2 linked regions of the Serinibacter salmoneus genome follow. The protein of the gene in region 1 binds, or shares a complex with, the protein of each later gene. Links are inferred from orthologs where the notes say so. Each region holds a gene or a part of one and is shown on either strand. Other genes may lie near its edges.

Region 1 (5,552 bases):
CTACCACCTCGTCCTGGTGACGCACGCCCCCGAGGCCGAGAGGGTGCGGCGGGCGGTCTCGGAACGCGGGATGGACTCGGAGGCGGTCGAGCGGCGGATCGCCGCCCAGGCGAGCGACCAGGAGCGGGCGGCGGTGGCCGACGTGTTCCTGGACACGAGCGCGGGGCCGGCGCACACCCGGGCCGCGCTGGAGCGGCTCTGGAGCGAACGCCTGGTGCCGTACGAGGCGAACGTTCGCGAGCGGCGCGCGGTGGAGGGCGACTCCGGCCGCCTCGATCCCGCGGCGGCGGCACGCCTCGCGGCACGGATCCGGCACCTCGGGGGTGACCTGGTGGCGGGGATCGACCACCCGGCACCCCCCGGGGAGGACGACACGGACGGCACGGACGGCACGGACGGTGTCGACCTCGTCGTGCGGGTGGTCGTGGGGGTGTCCAGCGCGCGGCGGGCGGGCGGGCCTCATCCGGTGTCCACGGTGCGGGACCGCCTGCACGAGGGCGGTTTCCCGCGGCTGCCCGCCGGGGTCGATGGCGAGGGCGGTCACCTGCATGGCAGCGCGGACCCGGGCCGAGAAGCCCGGATCCGCGTCGGCACCGCCTGATCGCCTCAGCGCAGCGTGGCCGCCAGCGTGATCGGCACCGCCGAGAGCGCGGCCGAGACCGGGCAGCCGGTCTTGGCGGCCTCGGCGACGGCGAGGAAGTCCTCCTCGGAGATCCCGGGCACCTCGGCCTCGACCGTCAGGGCGATGCCGGTGATGCCCTCACCGGCCACGAAGTCGACCGCGGCGGAGGTCTCCACCCGGGTGGGCGGGGTGCCCTTCCCGGCGAGCTCGTGGGAGAGCGCCATCGCGTAGCAGGACGCGTGCGCCGTGGCGATGAGCTCCTCCGGGGTCGTCTGGCCGCCCATCTCGCCGGTGCGCGACTTCCAGGAGACGTCCACGGGGCCGAAGGCGCCGCTGGCGGGTTCGGTGCGGCCGGAGCCGGAGGCGAGGTCGCCGAGCCAGACCGTGCTCGCGCTGGAGGTGGTGGGGGTGGGCATGGCAGTCCCTTCGTCGACGGGTGGTGGCGTGCGCCACCTCGTCACCATCCTGCCCCCGTGGGTGTGGTCGGTGTCGAGTGGTGTCAGGATGTCGGAGGGCCCACGTACCGTTGTCGCATGCGACCCGTATCCGATCTGCAGCGCACCGTCGCCCCGTTCGAGGTGGTCTCGGAGTACACGCCCTCAGGCGACCAGCCCACGGCGATCGCGGAGTTGACCGAGCGGCTGAACGCGGGGGAGAAGGACATCGTGCTGCTCGGCGCCACCGGCACCGGGAAGTCCGCGACCACCGCGTGGCTCATCGAACAGGTCCAACGCCCCACCCTGGTGATGGCGCCGAACAAGACCCTTGCCGCGCAGCTGGCCACGGAGTTCCGGGAGCTGCTGCCGAACAATGCGGTGGAGTACTTCGTCTCCTACTACGACTACTACCAGCCCGAGGCGTACGTGCCCTCCTCGGACACCTACATCGAGAAGGACTCCTCGATCAACGAGGAGGTGGAACGGTTGCGGCACTCCGCCACGAACTCGCTGCTCACCCGGCGCGACGTGGTGGTGGTCGCCTCCGTGTCCTGCATCTACGGCCTGGGCACGCCCCAGGAGTACGTGGACCGGATGGTGCGGCTGCGGGTGGGGGACGTGGTGGATCGCGACGCGCTGCTGCGGCAGTTCGTCACCATGCAGTACGCCCGCAACGACGCCTCCTTCCAGCGCGGCACCTTCCGGGTACGGGGGGACACGGTGGAGATCATCCCCGTGTACGAGGAGCTGGCGATCCGGATCGAGTTCTTCGGGGACGACATCGAGGCGATCGCCACCCTGCACCCGTTGACGGGTGACGTGGTGCGGCAGGAGGAGGAGATCCACATCTTCCCGGCCACGCACTACGTCGCCGGCCCCGAGCGCATGGAGCGCGCGATCGGCACCATCGAGGCGGAGCTCGAGGAACGCCTCGCCGAACTCGAGGGCGGTGGCCGGTTGCTGGAGGCGCAGCGGCTGCGGATGCGCACCACGTACGACATCGAGATGATGCGGCAGATCGGCACGTGCTCCGGCATCGAGAACTACTCCCGCCACATCGACGGCCGCGTGCCGGGGTCCGCACCCAACACCCTGCTGGACTTCTTCCCGGAGGACTTCCTGCTCATCATCGACGAGTCGCACCAGACCGTGCCGCAGATCGGCGCGATGTTCGAGGGCGACTCCTCCCGCAAGCGCACCCTCGTGGACCACGGGTTCCGCCTCCCGAGCGCCATGGACAACCGGCCGCTGCGCTGGGAGGAGTTCCTGGAGCGGATCGGGCAGACCGTGTTCTTGTCCGCGACCCCCGGCGACTACGAACTGGGGCAGTCCGACGGCGTGGTGGAGCAGGTCATCCGGCCCACCGGGCTGGTGGATCCGCAGGTGGTGATCAAGCCCCCGAAGGGGCAGATCGACGACCTGCTCGGGGAGATCCGCCAGCGCACCGAGCGCGACGAGCGCGTGCTGGTGACCACCCTGACGAAGAAGATGGCCGAGGACCTCTCGGACTACCTGCTCGAGCGGGGGGTGAAGGTCGCCTACCTGCACTCGGAGGTGGACACCCTCAGGCGCATCGAACTGCTGCGCGACCTGCGGATGGGCGTGTACGACGTGCTGGTGGGAATCAACCTGCTGCGCGAGGGCCTCGACCTACCCGAGGTCTCCCTGGTGGCGATCCTGGATGCCGACAAGGAGGGGTTCCTGCGTTCGGAGACCTCCCTCATCCAGACGATCGGTCGCGCGGCGCGCAACGTCTCGGGCCAGGTGCACATGTACGCCGACACCATCACGCCGTCCATGCGGCGCGCGCTGGAAGAGACCGACCGGCGCCGGGAGAAGCAGCTCGCCTACAACGCCGAGCACGGGATCGACCCGACCCCGCTGCGCAAGCGGATCACCGACATCACCGATCAGCTCGCGCGCGAGGACGTCGACACCAAGGAACTGCTCGCGGGTGGCTACCGCAAGGGCGGGGCGGCGCCGAAGCCCACGGGCTCCTCGGCTCGTGAGCGCCTGGCCGGTGCCGCGGCATCGGACCTCGCGGAGCTCATCCAGGAACTCTCCGACCAGATGCACACCGCAGCCGCCGAGCTCAAGTTCGAGGTCGCGGCGCGGCTGCGCGACGAGATCTCCGACCTGAAGAAGGAGTTGCGCCAGATGGTGGCCGCCACGAGTTGAGGGCGGGCGCGCCCTCATCGCGTATGCTCTGACGACGAAGGGGAGTACTCCCGAGCAGCAGCATCGTCACCACGGCGCCCAACGGCGGGTTCCCGGTGCTGCTGGGCCGCACGCGGCCGGAGAAGACCTTCGGTTCCCAGTCGTCGGTACCGAAGGGTGTACCCATGGATGTTCCTGTCTGGTTGTGGGCGGTCACAGTGGCCGGCATCGTCGCGATGCTGGCCGTCGACCTGTTCGGCCACGTCCGTAAGCCGCACGCACCGACCCTGCGCGAGGCGGCGATCTGGTCGGCGGCCTACGTCGCGATCGCGCTGCTGTTCGGGGTCGCCATCCTCGTGATGTTCCCGAGCCCCTACGGCGCTGAGTACTTCGCGGGCTACATCACCGAGAAGAGCCTCTCCCTGGACAACCTCTTCGTGTTCGTCCTGATCATGGGCGCGTTCTCGGTGCCGCGCGAGAACCAGCAGAAGGTGCTGTTCGTCGGCATCATCCTGGCACTCGTGCTGCGCACGATCTTCATCTTCATCGGTGCGGAGATCGTCAACAACTTCGCCTGGGTGTTCTACATCTTCGGTGCGTTCCTGATCTGGACGGCGATCGCGCAGCTGCGTCACACCGAGGAGACTGACGAGAAGCGCGAGAACTTCCTCGTGCGCTGGGTGCGCCGGATCTTCCCGGTGACGGATTCCTACCACGGCGACCGGATCTGGGTGAAGCACGACGGCCGCTGGCACATCACGCCGATGCTGCTGGTGATGGTGGCGATCGGCAGCGCCGACATCCTGTTCGCGATCGACTCGATCCCCGCGATCTTCGGCCTCACCCAGGAGGTCTTCCTGATCTTTGCCGCCAACGCCTTCTCCCTGCTGGGGCTGCGGCAGCTCTTCTTCCTGGTGGACGGCCTGCTGGACCGCCTCGTGTACCTGAACTACGGCCTGGCGGCGATCCTCGCGTTCATCGGGGTCAAGCTCGTGCTGCACGCGTTGCATGAGAACGAGCTCCCGTTCATCAACGGCGGTGAGCACGTCAGCGTGCCCGAGGTGTCCATCGCCTTCTCGCTGATCTTCATCGTCGGGGTGCTGACGATCACCACCGTCGCGAGCCTGGCCAAGTCCCGGCGGGATGCCGCGCTCACATCCGCCGCGGCCGACGACGACGGCGCGCGGGACTGATCGGGGTGCTGGGCACGCACGAGCTGCCGCTCTGGTTCGAGGTCGCCTCACTGGTGGTACTCGCGGCCATCCTCGTGATCGACCTGGTGGTCGTCGGGCGGCGTCCGCACGTGCCCAGCTTCGCCGAGAGCGCGCGCTGGGTCGCCTTCTACGTCGGCCTCGCGCTCGTGTTCGCCCTCCTTGTCCTCACGGTGGGCGGCAGCGCGCCGGCGGGGGAGTTCCTGGCCGGGTGGCTCACGGAGTACTCCCTCTCGCTGGACAACCTGTTCGTGTTCGCCCTCATCATGGGCTCCTTCGCGGTGCCGCACCTGCAGCAGCAGCGCACCCTGATGATCGGCATCCTCATCGCCCTGGTGCTGCGGGCGGGCCTGATCCTCGTGGGTGCCGCGATCATCGAGCGCTTCAGCTGGGTGTTCTACCTCTTCGGGGTGGTGCTGCTGGTCACCGCCGTGAAGATGGTCGGCGGGCAGAACGAGGAGGAGTACTCCGAGAACGTCCTGGTGCGGGTGGTGCGGCGCGTGATGCCCGTCGCCCCGGACTACGACGGTGCGCGCCTGACCACCCGCATCGACGGCCGGCGCATGGTCACGCCGATGCTCCTGGTCATCCTCGCGCTCGGCACCACCGACCTGCTGTTCGCGCTGGACTCGATCCCGGCGATCTTCGGGCTCACCAGTGACCCGTTCATCGTCTTCAGCGCCAACATCTTCGCGCTCATGGGCCTGCGCCAGCTGTACTTCATGCTGGATGGGCTCATGGAGCGCCTCGCCTACCTCAGCTACGGCCTCGCGGCGGTGCTCGCCTTCATCGGGGTGAAGCTCATCCTGGAGGCCCTGCACGGCAACACGGTGCCGTTCATCAACGGTGGTCAGGGGGTGCCGTGGGCGCCGGAGATCCCCACCTGGCTCTCGCTGGCGGTCATCATCGGCTTCCTGGCCATCGCCGCCGTCGCGAGCCTGCTCTGGCCGCCGCGCGTCCAGGACACCCAGGACACCCAGGACGCCGAGGACGCCTCCCGCTGACCGTCCCGCCCCGCGGGTCCCTCAGATCCGGTCGGCGAACGGGCCGATCACCGGCTTCCACCCGCGGACCCCGACCTCGGCCACCACACCCTCGGTCAGGAACGGGTCCTCGGCGAGTAAC
Region 2 (3,342 bases), 790 kb from region 1 along the record:
GTGCGCGCGGATGCCCTGGAGACGCTGCCGAGTCGCAGCGTGGACCTCGTGGTGTGCAATCCGCCGTTCCACTCCGGCGTGGCGGTCGAACCCGACGCCGCCCGCGGCCTGCTGCGGGACGCCGGCCGGGTGCTGGCCCCGGGCGGGGAACTGTGGTGCGTGTTCAACTCCCGCCTGGCCCGGGCGCGGGAACTGCGCCGCCTGGTCGGTCCCACCGAGGTGATGGGCGACAACGGCACCTTCACGGTCACGCGCAGCGTGCCGCGCGGCTGAGCCGGTGCCTGGCGGCTGTGCGTGCCGCCGATGTCACACCCGCCGCCTACCCTGGTCCCATCATGACGACGCTCTTCGACGACCTCCCCCAGCCCGGGGGCGGCTCCGCGGTGACGGCCGCGGGCGCCACCCTCCCCGGGATCAGCCCGCTCGCCCGCAGCGAGGCCGGTATGGACGGCGGCGACGGCGCCGCGTCGCCGCGAGGTGGTGGACGTCGCCGCTCCGCACAGGACCTGCTCGAGGGGCTCAACCCGCAGCAGAAGGAGGCCGTCACCCACCGCGGTGACCCGCTGCTGATCATCGCCGGGGCGGGTTCCGGCAAGACCCGCGTGCTCACCCACCGCATCGCGCACCTGCTGGCCACCGGTGAGGCGCGACCGGGGGAGATCCTCGCGATCACCTTCACCAACAAGGCCGCGGCGGAGATGCGCGAGCGCGTCGAGGAACTCGTCGGCCCCGCCGCCCGGGTGATGTGGGTCTCCACGTTCCACTCCGCGTGCGTGCGGATCCTTCGGCGCGAGCACAAGGCGCTCGGGCTGCGGTCCTCCTTCTCCATCTATGACGCGGCGGACTCCCAGCGGCTCATGCAGCTGGTGTGCAAGGAACTCAACCTCGACCCGAAGAAGGTGCCGCCGAAGGCGATCAGCAACAAGGTCTCCGACCTGAAGAACGAGCTGATAGACGCGGACGACTTCGCCCGTACCGTCACGGAGTCCAACTCCTTCGATCAGGCGCTCGCCGCCGCCTACCGTGCCTACCAGGAGCGGCTGCGGCAGGCCCACGCGCTGGACTTCGACGACCTCATCGCCACCACCGTGCACCTGCTGCGCGCCTTCCCCGCGATTGCGGAGAACTACCGGCGCCGATTCCGCCACGTGCTGGTGGATGAGTACCAGGACACCAACCACGCCCAGTACGTGCTGGTGAAGGAACTCGCGGGGGTGGCGAACCCGGAGAGTGTGGAGGGTCGGCTGGCCACCTGGGACGAGGCGGTCGACGGCGCCGCCGGAGACGATCCTGCCGGCGCCCCGGGCGGGGCTGCTCAGGGCGCCGCCGGTTCCGCGGGCAGCGTCGGCCGGGTGCCGCCGGGGCAACTCACCGTGGTGGGCGACGCCGACCAGTCGATCTACGCCTTCCGAGGCGCCACGATCCGCAACATCCTGGAGTTCGAGGAGGACTACCCGCAGGCGCGCACCATCCTGCTGGAGCAGAACTACCGCTCCACCCAGAACATCCTTTCCGCCGCCAACGCGGTGATCGCGCGCAACCCCGACCGGCGCAAGAAGAACCTGTGGACCGCGCAGGGCGCGGGCGCGAAGGTGATCGGGTACGTGGCGGACTCCGACCACGACGAGGCCCGGTTCGTGGCCGAGGAGATCGACTCCCTCGGGGACAACGAGGGCGTCAAGCCCGGCGACGTCGCGATCTTCTATCGCACCAACGCCCAGTCCCGCGCGCTGGAGGAGGTGCTGATCCGCACTGGCATCCCCTACAAGGTGGTCGGCGGCACGCGCTTCTACGAGCGCAAGGAGGTCAAGGACGCGATCGCCTACCTGCGGGCGATCGCGAACCCCGACGACGCGGTGAACCTGCGCCGCATCCTCAACGTGCCCAAGCGCGCCATCGGGGACCGCACCGAGGGCGCGATCGCGTGGTTCGCCGAACGGGAGCGGATCTCCTTCGGCGCCGCCCTGGAGCGCTACGAGGAGATCGGGATGCCCGCCCGCGCCTCGGGCGCCGTCGGCGGCTTCGCGGAACTGATGTTCGGGCTGCGCGAGCTCGCCGCTTCGGGGGCCACCCCGGCGGAGATCCTCGATGCCGCGCTGGATCGTTCCGGGTACCTCGCCGAGCTGCGCGCCTCCGACGACCCGCAGGACGCCTCCCGGGTGGAGAACCTCGCGGAACTGCACGCGGTGGCGGCGGAGTTCAGCGAGGGTGAACCCGAGGGCGACCTCGCGGACTTCCTCGAGCGGGTTGCGCTGGTGGCGGACGCCGACCAGATCCCCGAGCACGATGGTGGTGGGGTCGTGACGATGATGACGGTCCACACGGCTAAGGGACTGGAGTTCCCGGTCGTGTTCGTCACCGGCCTGGAGGACGGCACCTTCCCGCACCAGCGCTCGCTGGCCGACACCAGCGAGCTCAGCGAGGAGCGGCGCCTGGCCTACGTGGCGCTGACCCGCGCGCGGGAGCGGCTCTACCTCACCCGTGCGGCGCTGCGCACTTCCTACGGCATGCCGAACCAGATGCCGGCCTCCCGATTCCTGGACGACATCCCGGCCGACGTCATGGACTGGCGGCGGGAGGAGTCCGCGACCGAGGCGATGCGCGGCGGCTGGGGCGGCGGGTACGGCTCCGGGTACGGACGTGGCGGCGGCTACCGGTCCGGCGGTGGGTACGGCGGCTACGAGACCGACGACACCGACGGCGGGTACGTCTACGGGTCCGGGTCCGGCGGGCGCGGCAGTAGTGGACGTGGCACCGGCGCAGGTGGCTACGGGTCAGGTGGCTACGGGTCTGGTGGTTACGGCTCCGGTCGGCGGGGCTCCACCGGTCCTCGCACGGGGGTCGGCAGCGGTGGCGGCACCGGCGGCGGGGGAGCGCGCGGCAAGAGCGGCGCGGCCGACGTCCCCTCCCTCGCGATCGGCGACCGGGTCAACCACGACTCCTACGGCATGGGCACCGTGGTGGCCGTGGAGGGCGCGGGATCCTCCAGCGTCGCGAAGATCGACTTCGGCAGCGCCGGCACCAAGCGCCTGCTGCTGCGCTACTCCCCGGTCTCCAAACTCTGACACGGAGCCTCCGCCAGGAATGCGGGGTTCACGAGATCGAGATCCGGACGTAGGCATTCAGGCATCACCGCATCAATGTGTGTGATGCTATGATGCACCATGCGCACGACGGTGACCCTGGAGCCCGAGGCCGAGATCCTGATTCGTCAGGTGATGCGGGAACGCGGCCTGTCCTTCAAGGACGCCATCAACCAGGCCATCCTCGATGGGCTCCGCCCGGCCAGGGCTGCCGGCCACGTCACGCCGACCCACGACCTCGGCGGCGCCCGGGTGCCGC

The links. Proteins that work in one complex are often made in the same cells at the same time.
Region 2: the proteins of uvrB (region 1) and pcrA are in contact, whole or in part, in a crystal structure (PDB 7EGT), measured with the Thermus thermophilus proteins. The link is inferred for Serinibacter salmoneus from one-to-one orthologs. Residues at the interface, in WP_096411307.1 of Thermus thermophilus: Glu23, Leu25, Arg26, Asp27, Gly28, Glu29, Arg30, Phe31, Arg55, Glu326, Asp327, Phe328, Glu379, Ser382, Gln383, His398, Gly400, Arg401; in WP_096412145.1 of Thermus thermophilus: His654, Arg656, Phe657, Gln666, Asp668, Glu669, Lys680, Arg681, Leu682, Ser683, Lys685, Tyr686, Ala687.

What each region holds. Positions count from the first base shown.
Region 1 is NZ_PDJD01000001.1:1,452,204-1,457,755, reverse strand. What follows is about bases 789-3,696. They hold uvrB (excinuclease ABC subunit UvrB), read left to right. Parts: upstream 789-1,155; coding sequence 1,156-3,237; downstream 3,238-3,696. Other genes in these bases: ATL40_RS06405 (TerC family protein), read left to right, coding at 3,402-3,696; ATL40_RS06415 (OsmC family peroxiredoxin), read right to left, coding at 789-1,038. Outside these bases: coaE (dephospho-CoA kinase), read left to right, coding at 1-601; more of ATL40_RS06415, read right to left, coding at 607-788; more of ATL40_RS06405, read left to right, coding at 3,697-4,409; ATL40_RS06400 (TerC family protein), read left to right, coding at 4,415-5,431; ATL40_RS06395 (YciI family protein), read right to left, coding at 5,453-5,552. UniProt on the Escherichia coli protein: The UvrABC repair system catalyzes the recognition and processing of DNA lesions. A damage recognition complex composed of 2 UvrA and 2 UvrB subunits scans DNA for abnormalities.
Region 2 is NZ_PDJD01000001.1:663,437-666,778, forward strand. Bases 1-3,265 are described here. They hold pcrA (DNA helicase PcrA), read left to right. Parts: upstream 1-335; coding sequence 336-3,065; downstream 3,066-3,265. Other genes in these bases: ATL40_RS02850 (class I SAM-dependent methyltransferase), read left to right, coding at 1-273; ATL40_RS02860 (antitoxin), read left to right, coding at 3,165-3,265. Also shown: more of ATL40_RS02860, read left to right, coding at 3,266-3,342. UniProt on the Escherichia coli protein: A helicase with DNA-dependent ATPase activity. Unwinds DNA duplexes with 3'-5' polarity. Translocates on single-stranded DNA with 3'-5' polarity. Initiates unwinding more efficiently from a nicked substrate than double-stranded DNA.